4 regions of the Pantoea brenneri genome follow, and region 1 is predicted to be linked to each of the others. Evidence: predicted binding sites of a transcription regulator. Region 1 holds the regulator's gene; each other region holds the start of a gene.

Region 1 (4,216 bases):
GTCTGGCGCCCGCACATTCAGTTTCACTAAGCCATGGCAAAAGAACACACTGACCGCACGACGCTCGATCTGTTTGCTGATGAGCGCCGCCCTGGTCGACCCAAAACCAGTCCGCTTTCGCGTGATGAACAGCTGCGCATCAATAAGCGCAATCAACTGAAACGTGACAAAGGGCGCGGGCTTCGTCGTGTCGAACTGAAAATGAACAGTGAAGCCGTCGAAGCGCTCAATATGCTGGCAGAACAGCGCAATCTCAGCCGTAGCGAATTGATTGAACAAATGCTGCTGGCGCAACTCAAACTGGATTAATGCGGGCAAAACGCACGCAGAGGCAAATGTCGAGGCTTTAACCGTTCCGCGGGTTTGTCTCGTCTGCTATTATTCGCTGAAATGTGCTGCGGCACACATCTCATCATCAGGATTTAAGAGGTTATTTTACTCATGGCACTCGTAGGCATCTTCTTTGGCAGCGATACCGGCAACACCGAAAACATTGCAAAAATGATCCAGAAACAGCTGGGTAAAGACGTTGCAGAAGTCCACGACATCGCGAAAAGCACTAAAGAAGATCTGGAAGCGTTTGACATCCTGCTGCTGGGTATTCCGACCTGGTATTACGGTGAAGCGCAGTGCGACTGGGATGACTTTTTCCCGACGCTGGAAGAGATCGATTTTAACGGCAAGCTGGTTGCCCTGTTCGGCTGCGGCGATCAGGAAGATTATGCCGAGTATTTCTGTGATGCGATGGGCACCATCCGCGACATCATTGAGCCGCACGGCGCAGTGATCGTGGGCCACTGGCCGACCGAAGGCTATCACTTCGAAGCGTCAAAAGGCCTGGCTGACGATACCCACTTCCTCGGCCTGGCGATTGACGAAGATCGTCAGCCAGAGCTGACCAATGCGCGCGTCGAGAAATGGGTTAAGCAGATTTTTGATGAACTGCAGCTCAAAGAGATCCTCGAAGCCTGAGGGTAGCCGACTCAATGTGAGCGCCAGCTCACATTGAGGCAACGGAAATTCCTATAGAAATAATAGCCACATTTTTTTAACTTTCTTCGTTTAATCTGTAGAATACCCGCATCGATCTTCCGCTTATTTTCTCTGGCAGCAGATAGGACTAAGCGAAATGTTAACAGACTCCTGCAGAAATCCTCCCCGGCTCGGTGACGTATCCCATACAGCCCATGGTGATTTAGGCACTCCCCTCGGTTTTCATTTCACTGCATCAGTTCTATAATGAGACGCAAATGAGAATGGGTATAGATCGACATTCAAGGCCAAGCGCCACAAAAGTGAATATAAGTAACAGGACAAAATCCGCATGACTGACAACAATACCGCATTAAAGAAGGCTGGCCTGAAAGTCACGCTGCCCAGACTGAAAATTCTGGAAGTGCTTCAGGAACCTGAGTGCCATCACGTCAGCGCGGAAGATTTGTACAAACGCCTGATCGACATCGGCGAAGAGATTGGTCTGGCCACCGTTTACCGCGTGCTGAACCAGTTCGATGATGCCGGTATCGTGACCCGTCACAATTTTGAAGGCGGCAAGTCGGTGTTTGAGCTGACCCAGCAGCATCATCACGATCACCTGATCTGCCTGGACTGCGGTAAAGTGATTGAGTTCAGCGACGAGTCGATTGAAACCCGTCAGCGCGAAATCGCCACCCGCCACGGCATCAAGCTGACCAACCACAGTCTCTATCTGTATGGTCACTGTGCACTGGGCGACTGCCGTGAAGATGAGACGCTGCACGATCAGTAAGTCTGACGCAGGCTGAAATAAAAAAACCGGTGAATTCACCGGTTTTTTTTTGTTCTTTTTTCGCTGTCGGCTCAGGCAACCAGCGTTTCCTGCAGATAACGCCAGCGCGGAATCGAGGTACTGTAATCCAGAATCGCCAGTGCGATGCGGCTCTGATTATTGCCGTTCAGCATCTGCATCTCCCGGTACTGTACGGTGACCTCTTTCTCCTGATGGGAAATGACCACGTGCTCGCAGGTTGCGATACGCATCCCTTCCCGCTGGCCCTGTAGCTGACGGAAAAGATCTTCCACTTCATTCAGGTTCAGCTGAGTTCCGCGCGGGGTAACCATGCGAAAATCGGGATGAAAATAGGACATCATCAGCTCGAAACTGTCATCAGAGCCGGCAGGTTGATTGAAAATACGTTCAATAAGTTGATGTAAAACGACGACACTGTGTTTGGCTTCCTGGGCGAGAACGGTCATTTTTTTTCCTTATATCACTCGCTGAGCTATGTCTGTGAGGGCATAGCCTACCTGAAAGCGGATAATTCACATCTGGTAATTGATTAATTTTTTTAAACTCAGATTTCTCTCACAACTTCGTAACAATCGCTGAAAAAGGCTTGCAGAATAAACCTCGGTGATGGCAAAAATCAGGACAATAAAAAAGGGCGATAAGTCGCCCTTTTGTCATTTTATCAGGTCAGCACCAACGATTATTCGCCGGCTTTAGTCCAGGTATCGCGTAAGCCAACGGTGCGGTTAAACACCAGCTGTGACGGCTTCGAATAGACGCTGTCCGCGCAGAAGTAACCTTCACGCTCAAACTGGTACGGCGTGGTGGCTTCCACATCGCGCAGGCCTGGCTCAACAAAGCCCTGTTTGATGGTCAGCGAGTCTGGATTGATCACCGACAGAAAATCGTCGGCTGCACCCGGATTTGGCACGCTGAACAGGCGATCATACAGGCGGAACTCGGCTGGCTGCGCGTGTTCTGCCGACACCCAATGGATCACGCCTTTGACCTTGCGGCCATCAGCAGGATCTTTACTCAGGGTATCAACATCGCTAGTGCAGTAGATGCAGGTGATGTTGCCGTCTTCATCTTTTGCCACCCGCTCAGCACGGATCACGTAGGCGTTGCGCAGGCGAACTTCTTTGCCCAGCACCAGACGCTTATACTGCTTGTTGGCCTCTTCACGGAAATCCGCCCGGTCGATCCAGATCTCACGGCTGAAAGGCACTTCACGCGTGCCCATCTCCGGTTTAGACGGATGGTTAGGCATGGTGATGCTTTCGTGATGGCCAGCCGGCAGATTTTCGATTACGACTTTCAGTGGATCGAGCACCGCCATAGCACGTGGCGCATTCTCATTAAGATCGTCACGGATGCACGATTCCAGCGACGCCATTTCCACAATATTGTCCTGCTTGGTGACGCCAATACGGCGGCAGAACTCGCGGATTGACGCGGCAGTGTAACCGCGACGGCGTAAGCCAGAAACGGTCAGCATGCGCGGATCATCCCAGCCCTCAACGTGCTTCTCTGTCACCAGCTGCGTCAGTTTACGTTTTGACATCACCGCATACTCAAGATTCAGGCGCGAGAACTCATACTGACGCGGGTGCACCGGAATGGTGATGTTATCCAGCACCCAGTCATACAGACGACGGTTGTCCTGGAACTCCAGCGTACAGAGTGAATGGGTAATCCCTTCCAGCGCATCAGAGATGCAGTGGGTAAAGTCATACATCGGATAGATGCACCACTTGTTACCGGTCTGGTGGTGTTCAGCGAATTTAATTCGATAGAGCACCGGATCGCGCATCACGATAAAGTTAGAAGCCATATCGATTTTGGCGCGCAGGCAGGCAGTGCCTTCGGCAAACTCACCGCTACGCATTTTCTCGAACAGCGCCAGGTTCTCTTCCACGCTGCGATCGCGATACGGGCTGTTTTTACCCGGCGCAGTCAGGGTGCCACGGTATTCGCGGATCGCTTCCGGACTCAGCTCATCAACATAAGCCAGCCCTTTATTGATCAGTTCGATGGCATAGTTGTAGAGCTGATCAAAATAGTTTGATGAGTAACAAACCTCACCGCTCCACTCAAAGCCCAGCCATTTGACGTCACGCTTGATGGATTCAACGAACTCCATATCCTCTTTGACCGGATTGGTATCGTCGAAACGCAGATTGCATTGCCCCTGGTAATCCTGGGCAATGCCAAAATTCAGACAGATCGATTTCGCATGACCAATGTGCAGATAGCCATTGGGCTCCGGCGGAAAACGGGTATGCACGCTGCTGTGCTTACCGCTCGCCAAATCTTCGTCGATGATCTGACGAATAAAGTTAGTTGGGCGGGCTTCAGCCTCACTCATCTCAAAAATCCTCAATACGAATAGCGGGTGATATGTACCACGAAGTAACGGAGTATGATCCACAAAGCGCCAGAGGGAAA
Region 2 (4,216 bases), on a different contig from region 1:
ATGATCATCAGCGCCACGGCGGCAACCAGCATGCACAGCAGATAGAGCCCATCCATCAGACGCGTATAAGCAGCCATAATTGATACCTGATTAAGCACGCCACACGGCAGTGTGGCGCGGGAAGGGTTATTTCACGTCAGCGATCCGGGTCATCAGATCCTGATATTTGCCGCCAAACTGATCGCGCACCGGCTGGGTGGCTTTGACGAAATAGTCGCGGTCAGTTTGCTGGAAGGTGACGCCGCCGGCTTTCATCTTCGCGATCGACTGTTCGGTATAGGTTGCCCACAGCTGACGCTCTTCATCCTGCGCCTCTTTACCGAGTTTCTTCAGTAGTGCCTGATCGTCAGGCTTGAGACGATCCCAGGCGCGTTTCGAGAACAGAATCATCTCTGGCTGAATGAAGTGGCCGCTCAGGGTGTAGTACTTCGCGACTGGCATATAGTTATGGGCGACAAAGGTCGGTGGGTTATTCTCGGTGCCGTCAACCACGCCGGTCTGCATGGCGCTGAACACTTCGCTGACGCCCATCGCCACCGGGTTGGCACCCATCGCTTTCAGCGTGGCCAGGGAGATGGCGCTGTTCTGTACCCGGATTTTCATGCCTTTCAGATCTTCGGGCTTCGCCAGCGGTTTTTTGGTAATCATGTTGCGTTCACCGGCGTCGGTCCAGCCGAGAAACACCATCCGGGCGTTGGGATCTTTATCGAATTTGTCGGCAATCTCTTTGCCGATTTCGCCATCCAGTACTTTGTGCATATGGTCGACGTCGCGGAAAACATAGGGCAGCGTCAATACGCTGGTTTCCGGCGCAATGCTGGTGACCGGTGCCAGCGATACGCGGATCATATCGATTGCGCCCAGCTGCACCTGCTGCAGGGTCTGATCTTCATCGCCCAACACGCCGCCGGCATAGAGCTTCATCTCCAGCCGTCCATCAGTTGCCTGCTTCAGTTTGTCGCCCATGTGTTGCAAAGCCACCACGGTGGGGTAGCCAGCCGGCTGCACTTCTGCCACTTTAATCACCTGTGCCGAGGCGGTGGCGCTCACCATCATTGCCGCCAGGGCACATGCCAGGCGTGTTTGGGTCATTCTCATTATGTTGTCTCCAGCAGAAGAAGGGCGGCGCTCAGGAATCCGGCGTGTGTAGCAAGGGGCCGCGTGCAGCCAGCATAGTGAAAACTGCCGCCGGAGAAATGCGCCGATGCTGATTGAATGAATGAGATCACATTTTGAAACGTTGTTTTAATAAATTTTCACGCAACATCACATTTTCGAAACGAACCTGCAACCTCTGGTGATATTGACGGCGTGGCAGGGCACAGCGAGTGCCAGAGTTTGTAAATACTAATGAGAACGACTATCAATTCGCCGTTATTTTGCTATTATTCGCGCTTGTCTCGCATCCCTGTAGATGAAGTTGGAGAAGCAGCGTGGTAGCCAGTGATTTGATGCAAACGGACCTCTCCGTTTGGGGCATGTATCAACATGCCGATATCGTGGTAAAGGTGGTCATGATTGGCCTGTTATTGGCCTCAGTCGTGACCTGGGCGATCTTCTTTGGCAAATATGCCGAACTGAGCGCCGCTAAACGTCGCCTGAAGCGTGAGCAACTGGCGCTGGGTGAAGCCCGCAATCTGAATGACGCCGCCCGCATTGCCCGGGAGTTCACCGCACACAGTCACAGCAGCGTGCTGCTGAATGACGCGCAGAACGAACTTGAACTCTCCGCTGGCGTTGAAGACACCAACGGCATTAAAGATCGTACCAGCTTCCGCCTTGAGCGCCGCGTTGCCGCCTTTAGCCGCCATGCCGGCCGGGGCAACGGCTTCCTGGCGACCATCGGATCGGTCGCGCCGTTTATCGGTCTGTTCGGCACCGTGTGGGGCATCATGAACAGCTTCATCGGCATCGCCAAAACCCAGACTACCAATCTCGCTGTCGTTGCACCGGGTATCGCGGAAGCGCTGCTGGCAACGGCAATTGGTCTGGTGGCAGCGATTCCGGCGGTGGTGATCTATAACGTCTTTGCCCGCATGATCGCTAACTACAAAGCCTCGCTCGGTGATGTGGCGGCGCAGGTGCTGCTGTTACAGAGCCGTGATATTGACCTGGGAAACGTCGCCACTGACGTTCCGCGTCCTGCGGCGACCCAGAAACTGCGCTTAGGGTAAGCTGTTATGGCCATGCGATTAAACGACGACCTGGAAACAGATGGCGAAATGCATGAGATCAACGTGACGCCGTTTATCGACGTGATGTTGGTTCTGCTGATCATCTTCATGGTGGCGGCGCCGCTGGCAACTGTCGACGTGCGCGTTAATCTGCCTGCTTCCACCAGCGCCCCGCAGCCGCGTCCGGAAAAACCGGTTTACCTGTCGATCAAGGCCGATAAACAGCTTTATGTCGGTAACGATCAGGTGACGCCGGAATCGCTGGTCAGCGTGCTGACCGGTCAGACCGGCGGCAACAAAGAGACCACCATTTTCTTCCAGGCGGACAAGTCGGTGGATTACGAAACGCTGATGAGCGTGATGGATCAACTGCGTACCGCAGGCTATCTGAAAATTGGTCTGATGGGCATGGAAACCGTGAAGAAATAGCGGGTTAACCGGCACAAAGAGAAGGCGGCTGATTCAGCCGCCTTTTTTATTGCCTCAGCCAGACCAGACGAAATCAGGCGAACCGGCTGTTACACCGATCGGTTATGCTGGTGAAACAGTCATGTTAATTATTTGTTACCACTCAACACAGTTTTGTCAAGTGCAATGGTGAGCCAGCTCACATTATTGCCGCATCAGGCAGGCTAAAACGGCTAAAAACCTTCAGGAAGCCGTTATGAGTCACACCCCGTCTTTACAAAAGTCGCCCAAAAGCGCGGCCAGAACCATCTTCAACGTTACCAGCGGTAACTTTCTCGAAATGTACGACTTTATGGTGTTTGGCTATTACGCCACCGCCATTGCCAAAACCTTTTTCCCGGGCGACGACCCGTTCGCCTCACTGATGTTAACGCTAATGACCTTTGGTGCCGGCTTCCTGATGCGTCCGCTCGGGGCGATCATTCTGGGGGCGTACATTGACCATCATGGCCGCCGCAAAGGTCTGCTGCTGACGCTGGGTCTGATGGCGATCGGTACGCTGACGATTGCGCTGGTGCCTGGCTACGCCACGCTGGGCGCGGCGGCACCGATACTGATCCTGCTCGGCCGCTTACTGCAGGGCTTCTCGGCAGGCGTTGAGCTGGGCGGCGTCTCGGTCTATCTGGCGGAAGTGGCGCCAGAAGGACGCAAAGGGTTCTTTGTCAGCTGGCAATCCGGCAGTCAGCAGATTGCGGTCATTTTTGCCGCGTTGCTCGGCCTGGCGCTGAATCATCTGCTGGCGAAAGAGGCGGTCACCGAGTGGGGCTGGCGCATTCCGTTTGTGGTCGGCTGCCTGATCGTGCCGTTCCTGTTCTATATCCGCCGGATGCTGGAAGAGACCGAAGCGTTCAGCAAGCGTAAACACCATCCGCGGATGACCGAGATTATGCGTTCGGTGGCCAGTAACTGGGCGCTGGTGCTGGCGGGGATGCTGATGGTAGTCACCACCACCGTGATGTTCTACATGATCACCGCGTTTACGCCGACCTTCGGCAAAACGGTGCTGATGATGAGCGATAAGCAGGCGTTCCTGGTGACGCTGTGCGTCGGCATCTCTAACCTGATCTGGCTGCCGCTGATGGGATCGCTGTCAGACCGCATCGGCCGTCGCCCGCTGCTGATCGTCTTTACCCTGCTGATGATTGCCACCACCTGGCCGGTGCTGCACTGGCTGGTGGGATCGGCCAGCTTCGCTCACCTGCTGGAAGCGGAACTGTGGCTGTCGTTTCTCTATGCCAGCTATAACGGGGCGATGGTGGTGTATCTGGCGGAAATCATGCCCGCCGAGGTGCGCGCTGCCGGTTTCTCTATGGCTTACAGCCTGGCGACTGCGCTGTTTGGCGGCTTTACCCCGGCGATTTCCAGCTACCTGATCCACGCCACCGGCGACAAAGCGATGCCGGGTGTCTGGCTGACCTTCGCCGCCGTCTGTGGCTTAATCGGCACGCTGCTGATTGGCCGGATGGTGAAGCAGTATCAGGCGCGCCACAGCGGTGCACCGGTCAGCGCCTCGCTCTAAAATGACAAATCCACCACCACGCTGTCGCTGTAGTTTCCGGCTGGCGGCGTGTTCT
Region 3 (4,216 bases), on a different contig from region 1:
CGCACAGTCGACGGGCGATCTGCGGTGCCAGCAGCGCAATAAATGAGATCGGCCCGACCAGCGCAGTCGAGGCCGCCGTCAGGATCACCCCGGTCAGCATCAGCAGGATGCGGCTGCGCTCAACCGCTACGCCAAGCGCGCAGGCGGTATCATCGCCCATCTCCAGCAGCCGCATCCGCCGCGCCAGCAGTGCGGTTGCCAGCAGCGCCAGCAGCAGCACGCTGATTACCGGCGTGGTTTTCGCCCAGCTGATGCCGTTCAGCGAGCCGGCGCTCCACAGGCCAGCGCTCAGTGCTGCCTCGAGTGAGGCGCTGATGATAAGCCAGCTGTTAAGCGCCATCAGCAGCGCCCGCACGCTGATACCGACAATGATCAGCCGAAAAGTCTCGACACCGTTGCGCCAGCTAAACAGCCAGACCACACCCGCCGTCAGCAATCCGCCGATCAGCGCCGCCAGCGTCATGCCTTCCATGTTCTGCTGGAACAGCACCAGCGCCACCAGCACACCGCTGTAGGCGCCGGTGTTGAAGCCCAGAATGTCCGGGCTACCGAGCGGGTTACGCAGCAGCGATTGAAAAATAGCGCCGCTCACGCCGAGCGCCGCCCCGATCAGCAGCGCCATCATCACCCGCGGCAGACGCCACTCCACCACAATCAGCTGAATATTGCGCGCCGCCTCGCCGTTAATCACCTGCCACAGCTGCGCAGCCGTGATCGGCAAGGTGCCGCGCGTCACGCCGAGAAAAGCCAGCGCCAGACACGCCAGCAGCAGCCAGACGCCGTTGAAGGTTACACGCTTCATACTGCACCTCTGCCAGCCTTACGGCGCACCAGCACAATCAGCATTGGCGCGCCGAGGATTGCGGTCACAATCGATACGCGCAGCTCGCCCGGTACCAGCACGCGGCCGAGAATATCAGCCGCCAGCAGCAGACAGGGCGTAATGAGAATGGTGCCAGGCAGCATCCAGCGATGATCGTTACCGAACAGCCAGCGTGCCAGGTGCGGCGTCATTAATCCGACAAAGGCAATCGGCCCCACCGCGGCGGTGGCGGCCCCGCTCAGCAGGGCAATCGCCAGCAGCCCAATAAGCTGGGTGCGGGCAACGCGGGTACCGAGCGCGGTTGCCATATCACCGCCCATGCTGAGACTGTTGAGCGAGCGTGCCAGCAGCAGCGCCAGCAGGCAACCGATCGCCACGGCAGGAAAGGTCGTGCGCAGCATGGTGAAATTACGGATATCCAGCGAACCGCTGTGCCAGAAACGCAGATGATCATAGATGTCAGGGTTGAGCAGCGATAAGCCAGAGGTTAAGCCCTCTAACACCGCGCCCAGCGCCACCCCGGCCAGCGTCAGACGCACCGGATTAACCCGTCCACCACCGATAGCGCCGGTCAGCGCCACCAGCAACGACGCCAGCAGCGCCCCGCTAAAGGCAAAGCCCAGCCAGTCGGCCGGCGAATCGGCACCGAACAGCGCAATGCCCAGCACCACCGCGAAGCCGGCCCCGGCATTGATGCCCAGAATACCGGGATCGGCCAGCGGATTGCGCGTCAGGCTTTGCATCAGCGCGCCCGCCACGCCGAGGCCAACGCCCGCCAGCAGCCCGGCCAGGGTGCGTGGCAATCGGGCGTCACGCACAATGATGCAGTCAGCGCTGGAGCAGTCGGTCAGCAGCGCCTGAGTGACATCATGAAAGGCAATGGATTTGGCACCCAGCATCAGACTGAGCGCGAGGAGCAGCAACAGCAGCATCCCTGAACCTGCTATTACATGGAATTGACGCATAACGTTTAAACCTTCACGAATTCAATGGCATCGCGGTGGATACCTTTATGATAATGATACTTGTTATCGTTCTTACGCGTTTTTTGTATGTTACCATGACTCGTAAACTCAATGATGAGGAAAATGGGTGCAAAAAGGCGACGTTATGAACAAACCCTCCCACTTTATCGATCTCAGCCTGCTGAAAACCCATCCCGCCTTCCGCGCCGTGTTTATCGCCCGATTTATCTCAATCGTCGCGCTTGGCATGCTGGCGGTCGCGGTACCGGTACAGATTCAACAGCTGACACAATCCCCGCTGCTGGTCGGACTGGCGGTCACGCTGGCCGGTGCCGGCATGTTTATCGGCCTGCTGACCGGCGGCGTACTGGCCGATCGCTACGAACGCCGACGCCTGATTTTGTTTGCCCGCTCCACCTGCGGCCTCGGTTTTGTCGCGTTGTGCATCAATGCCCTGCTGCCCGCGCCCTCGGTGATCGCGGTGTTTGTGCTGGGCCTGTGGGATGGCTTTTTTGGCGCGATTGGCGTCACCGCGCTACTGGCCGCCACCCCGGCGCTGGTGGGGCGCGAAAATATCATGAAAGCGGGCGCTATCACCATGCTGACGGTCCGCTTTGGTGCGATCCTGTCGCCGGCGATTGCCGGACTGGTGATCGCCCATGCTGGCGTGGTCTGGAACTACGGTCTGGCGGCGATCGGCACCTTACTGACGGTGCTCACCCTGCTGCGACTGCCAACGCTTGCCCCGCCACCACAACCGCGTGAACATCCGCTGACCGCGTTATCCGCCGGGATCGGGTTTCTGTTCGCCAGCCCGATCGTCGGCATGGCCGCGCTGGTTGGCGCGCTGGTGACCTTAGCCAGTGCGGTGCGGGTACTCTACCCGGCGCTGGCTCCGCACTGGCAGGTCGGGCTGGAGCAACTGGGGCTGATGTATGCCGCCGTGCCACTCGGGGCGGCGGTCGGTGCCTTAACCAGCGGCCGGCTGGCACAGTCGTCGCAGCCGGGTCGATTGATCCTGGCCAGCGCCATTGCCGCCTTTGTGGCGCTGGGCCTGTTCAGCCTGATGCCGTGGTTCAGCCTGAGTCTGGTCTGCCTCGCCGCGTTTGGTTATTTCAGTGCTATCAACAGCCTGGTGCAATATGCCCTGATCCAGACGCTAACGCCGGATGCGCTGCTTGGGCGGATCAACAGCCTGTGGACGGCGCAGAATGTTACCGGTGATGCGCTTGGCGCGGCGATGATCGGGGCGATGGGGTCACTGTTGCTGCCGCAGCAGGCGGCAGGCCTGCTGGGTCTGGCCGCCACCGTGCTGGGCGTTGTGATGTGGCTGCTGATGGCGCGTTTGCGCCGTTATCAACCGCCTGCACATGGGCAGGCGGAAACAGCATCATGATTTAGCGAACAGCGCCTCCAGCCGGTTCAGCAGATTGGTGGCGCTGTAGTAATCCAGACGGAAGGTATCCAGCCCCAGCGCATAGACCGCTTTGCTACGCACCGCGGGCGTCTGGGCCAGGAAAGGATTCTTCATCACCTGCTCTGCTGTTTGCGGCTCGGCGGCAAACAGCAGATACGAGTGGCCATTCAGCCCGGCGGCCAGATTTTCCCCTGACAGCTGAATAATGTCTTTACGCTGCCCCATGCTGTGACCATGCTGCATGTCGGCAGGTGGCGTAGCCAGGGTGAACCCCAGCTGCTGCAGCAATTTGCCCTGCCCGGATGCCTCAGTCCACAGATTAACTGCGCGACCGTCGCCGTTCCAGACCATGGCGGAGACCGGCTGCGGCGGCAGCGTCAGCGCTGAGCGGAGCGCTTTTTCACGTGCATCGAATGCGCTTACCCGGGCAGCGGCTTGTGCTTCATGGCCGGTTGCTTCACCCAGCAGCGTTACCAGCTGCTGCCAGCTTTTATCGTCGTAGTTGATCACCAGCACCGGCGCGATGGCGGACAGCTGATCGACCAGTTTGATCGCTGAGTCATTGCCGGTGGCACTGACCACAATCAGGTCCGGCGCTTCCGCCGCAATCGCTTCGGCACTCGGCTCGCCAATATAAAGGCGTTTTACGCCGCGCTGTTTTGCCACCTCACCCCACTGACGGAAGAAACCCTGCCCATCGGCCAGCCGGCTGTTGGGTGCCGTTGCGCCGCTGGCGATCACCGGCGCATCTATCGCCAGAAGCGAACCGGTCAGGGTGACGCTGGTCGAGACAATGCGGGTCGGCGCCTGGGATAACGTCACACTGCCTTTTGCGCCCGCCACCGTGCGCGGCCAGCCGTTCTGTGCCGTCGCCGCGAAACTGATACAGAAGAAAAACAGCGCTATCGCCGCCTTTACACCACGTTTAGTCATAAATTTCAGTCCACTTTTATACTGGCTATTTGCCCTGCTGTTTGTGCTGATTTAGCAGGAAAACGCAGCCGAAACACC
Region 4 (4,216 bases), on a different contig from region 1:
TTCCAGCGTGTCGCGCACCAGCGGAATGGTCATATTACCTTCCAGCCCCTCGACCACGGCTTTACCACCGTTGGACCATTGCAGAATATTGTTGCCGTTAGAGGCAAAACCAATACGCTCGGTACCGGCGACGATCTTGTTCTTATAATCGTTGCGGAACCAGGTAAGCCCTGCGATATAACCGTTCTGGCTATACTCAATGCCCAGCTCTTTATTTACGCTGACTTCCGGATCAAGATTTTCATTACCGAGCAAATAGCAGCTGCCGGTCGTCACCCCAACCGGGCAACCGTTACCGCGGGTAGCCAGTAAATAGCCTTCAGTTGACTGGTAGAGGTTAGGGGCTTTAAACGCACGCGCAATACCGGCTTTTAGCGTGAAGTTATCGCCTAATCCCTGTGAAATATTGAGTGATGGGCTCCAGTTTGCACCGAAACTATCATGATAATCAAAACGCAGACCGGGGATCACTTCTGTGCTGTCAGTAGCCGCAATGTTGTCTTCAAAATAGAGCGAACTCAGGGTAGCGCTGTTTTTACTGTTGCGCGCACCTGGGTTGCCGCTCACATCGCCAATGGTCACATTCGGCGCGCTGGTGCCATTCATTGAGTTGGGATCGTTCAGTTCATCGCGGTTCCACTCAGCCCCCAGCGTGACGGTCTGTTCCCGCACCAGCTCCAGCGGGAAACTGACTTCGCCACCGGCCCGGTAACTCTCGAAGCGACTGGTTGAAAAGGTGTTGCTGTTAATCCGTCCTTCACCGCTGCCGGCGGTCCCTTCGTTCAGGCGGGTATTGTTGGTTTTTTCATAATTGAAGGTCAGCTTCGACTGTCCCCAGTCCCAGATACCGTTGTGGGCGATGCCGTAGGTCTGACGGTAGAGGCGGTTGGTTTCTGAGCCATCCAGCGATTCAATCAGGGCATTGCCGGCACCGTTGCTGTATTGGGTATCGCCAGCGTAGATATTCCCCTGACGACTGTAACCGTAGCTGAAATCAATCACCTGTAACGGAGTCAGTTTCCACGACAGCACGCCGTTAATATCTTTGTTGCGCACCCCTTCGCGGCCAGCCGCAGCGGAACCGTTCTGCGACTGGTTAATATCGAATGCATCACTGTCGGTTTTGTTAATGTTGCCATATAACCGCATGGTCAGCGCGTCACCGGCTAGCGGGCCACTGAGGTTAAAGTTAGCGCGGCGGGTAGCACCTTCTTTGTCATCTTCCGGCTGATTGGTGAACAGCGACAGTGAACCGTGCCAGTCATTGGTCGGACGCTTAGTAATAATATTGACCACGCCGCCCGCAGCGCCAGAGCCGTAGCGGGCAGCCGCCGGACCGCGGATCACTTCGATACGTTCAACCATTTCGGCCGGAACCCAGTTAGAGTCGCCACGGGAATCGCGCTCGCCACGCCAGCTGTAACGTACTGAATTTCTCGAGGTAGTGGGTACGCCATCAATCAGGATCAGGGTATTTTCTGGCCCCATGCCGCGAATGTCGATCTGGCGATTATTACCGCGTACCCCGTTAGCGCTGTTACCGGTCAGGTTAACGCCCGGCATTTTGCGAATGATGTCGGAAAGGTCATTGACCGGCGGATTTTTTTCAATATCCTGCGCGGAAATCACCGAAACGCCCGGCTGTTGCTTTAACTCCTGTTCAGCAGTGACCAGCATCGTTTGGTCATCAGCCAGCTTTTCTGTCTCAGCCTCGTTGGCGGCGGAGGCGGAGGTACTCAATATTCCCGCCAGCAGCAGCGCAATGGGGCGCTTCCGGACATGCATAGTTACATTCACTTAGAAAATCTCCCTGAATCGTTAAGGTATGTAAGCAAATGCGCATGATAATGAGAATAGTTATCATTGTATATGCGATCTGCGTAACTTTACATTCCTTCACATTAGGCCGTTTAATGTACGTTGCGGGTTGCTGACAGGCGGATGACTGAGCAGAGCAGGTCGTCAGTTCCTTTTGTTTAGCAGGGAAAGTCACTAAAGATCGTCGCGAAACACAGGCGGCGAAAGCTGCCGGAAAACAACAGAGATCGGTGGGCTGGCTGCAACAGACAAGCCTCTGCGTCAGTCGGGCAGCAAAGCGATCCGGCGGTGAACGCTGGCGGTTTCATTCAGTCAGCGCCGCGGTAGTCCTTTTCGCACCGGGTTATTTAGGTAATATCACGCGTCCCCACATTTTCACGACAGTTCACCAGGAACAGAATGGATAATTACAATCAGCTACTGGCTTTCATCTGGGCCTATGAATATGGCAACTTCTCTGCTGCCGCACGGGCTAAGGGATTAACGCCTTCCGCGATGAGTAAACTGATTGGTCGGCTGGAGGCCAGACTGCAGGTCAGGCTGTTCGTTCGCGGAACGCGCGCGTTAAAGCTGACGGAAGAAGGGCATGTCTATCTCAAAAGCGCCCGTGCGGTGGTGGATGCGATGACCGAAGCTGATTCACTGGCTGAAGATATGCCTAATCAGATCAGCGGGCAGCTAAAGATACGGACCATGACCACCTTTGCTCGCTACCAGATTCTTCCCTGGCTGCCTGCTTTTATTGCGGCTTATCCCGCGCTGAAAGTGGATATTGAAACCGGGCCGCTCTATCAGGATCAGTTCGACAAAGGTCTGGACCTGGCCATCTATGGTGGCGTGCTGGCCAGCTCATCACGTATTGCCCGTCGTATCGGCGAAAGCCAGTGGATTACCTGTGCTTCACCGGCATACCTCAGCCGGTACGGCATCCCGTCCCATCCGCGTGATCTGATTGAACATCGCTGTTTTCATTTCAACTTTGAAAGCCACTGGAACCAGTGGGTTTATGCTGAAGACGGTCAGAGCCGGATTTACCCGGTAACGCCGGTGGCTTCTCTGTCGCAGGGTGATTTACTGCGCGATCTGGCTATTCAGGGCGAGGGCATTGTCCGGCTGGCTGATTTTCATATCCACCGCGATATCAAGCAGGGAAAACTGGTGCCGCTATTGACCGATTTCCAGTCGCCGATCAGAGAGCCGCTCTATCTGATCTACGCCAAAAGACAGCATCTCAGCCCACGCATCCGCTGTTTTATCGACTTCATGGAACAGCAACTTGCCCTGCATCCGTGGCACATGGAGGCCACCGCCGGTTAACCTTCGCGCTCCTCTTCAAAGACCACTGTGAATCCTGGTCACAGTGGGTTTGCCTGCGGCTCGAATCCCATCCAGAAGGGGCTGTGATAACGTTCTGTCGACGTTTCACGACTTTCCTGGATAGCAAAACTGATGATCCCGACGACAAAATCCTCACAGGCAGGACTGGCCCTGGCGCTAGCCTTTTTTTCAGGCATGCTCAGCAGCAGTCTGCCAACGCCGCTGTATCCGGTTTATGTCAGCTTATACCGGTTCAGCGCCTCACAGATCATGGCAGTATTTGGCGTTTACGCCGCCGGTGTTCTGCTCGCACTGCTGTTTACCGCAAAAGTTAACGTCCGGCCGGAAGCCTATACCCGACCTGTTTATACTGGACTGGGATGCGTATTAATTTCATCACTGCTGATGATGTTTGCCGATAATATTACGCTGCTGCTGATTGCCCGATTAATAACGGGTTTAGGTTCAGGTATATTAATGGCCTATATTAACCGCTCGCTGATAAAAATATTCGCAACGGAGGTCAGTAATCATGCTGCGCTGATCGCCTCCGCCGCCTTAATTCTGGGTCAGGCCATCGGCCCGTTTATTACCGGCAATATCGTACAGCATAATTTTTACAGTTTAAAAGCGCCGTTCATTATTTTACTGGTGCTGGTTTTACTCTCCCTTTTCGCCATCTGGCGTTGCCGTGAATGGGTGAATAAACCAATCCAGCCGGTTGCTGAGCCGCAGCAAAACCTGACGCTCCAGCGCCATCGTCCGCTCACTCTCAGAGATGTTTACCTCTGCTGCATGGCGATCTTTCTTTCGTGGGCAATGGCATCAACCCTGATGTCACAGGGTCCGACGCTGGCCCACAACGGGTATGCGATCGGCAGCGTGCAGATCGTCAGTTATTGCCTGTCGCTATTCCTGCTTACAGCGGGCATCACCCAGTGGCTGATGAGAAAAAGGCACCATTACTCTTCGCTAAAAATCGGGGTGAGCATTCAACTGGCGGCGATATTACTCGCCCTGGTCAGCGTGCAGCTTATCAGTCCCGCCCTGGTTCTGGTTGCAGTGATTGCAGAAGGCTTTG

What was found. Region 1 encodes Fur, which represses iron uptake genes when iron is present. Its sites were predicted from a motif close to ATAATAATGAGAACNACTATCAA; they were not measured.
Region 2: the regulator Fur is predicted to act here: its motif matches at 1,345-1,367, upstream of exbB (tol-pal system-associated acyl-CoA thioesterase).
Region 3: the regulator Fur is predicted to act here: its motif matches at 1,836-1,858, upstream of fepD (Fe(3+)-siderophore ABC transporter permease).
Region 4: the regulator Fur is predicted to act here: its motif matches at 1,842-1,864, upstream of AABB92_RS11130 (TonB-dependent siderophore receptor).

The regions. Positions count from the first base shown of each region.
Region 1 is NZ_JBCGBG010000001.1:1,951,166-1,955,381, forward strand. Features, by position in the region: gene ybfE (LexA regulated protein) at 34-309, shown strand; gene fldA (flavodoxin FldA) at 442-972, shown strand; gene fur (ferric iron uptake transcriptional regulator) at 1,325-1,768, shown strand; gene AABB92_RS09170 (hypothetical protein) at 1,840-2,235, opposite strand; gene glnS (glutamine--tRNA ligase) at 2,469-4,136, opposite strand.
Region 2 is NZ_JBCGBG010000004.1:197,062-201,277, forward strand. Features, by position in the region: gene AABB92_RS17070 (TRAP transporter small permease) at 1-77, opposite strand, end outside; gene AABB92_RS17075 (TRAP transporter substrate-binding protein) at 127-1,098, opposite strand; gene exbB (tol-pal system-associated acyl-CoA thioesterase) at 1,452-2,174, shown strand; gene exbD (TonB system transport protein ExbD) at 2,181-2,603, shown strand; gene tcuC (MFS transporter) at 2,839-4,161, shown strand; gene AABB92_RS17095 (Csu type fimbrial protein) at 4,158-4,216, opposite strand, start outside.
Region 3 is NZ_JBCGBG010000003.1:183,300-187,515, reverse strand. Features, by position in the region: gene fepG (iron-enterobactin ABC transporter permease) at 1-802, opposite strand, end outside; gene fepD (Fe(3+)-siderophore ABC transporter permease) at 799-1,788, opposite strand; gene entS (enterobactin transporter EntS) at 1,934-3,184, shown strand; gene fepB (Fe2+-enterobactin ABC transporter substrate-binding protein) at 3,179-4,138, opposite strand.
Region 4 is NZ_JBCGBG010000002.1:66,067-70,282, forward strand. Features, by position in the region: gene AABB92_RS11130 (TonB-dependent siderophore receptor) at 1-1,785, opposite strand, end outside; gene AABB92_RS11135 (LysR family transcriptional regulator) at 2,218-3,135, shown strand; gene AABB92_RS11140 (MFS transporter) at 3,268-4,216, shown strand, end outside.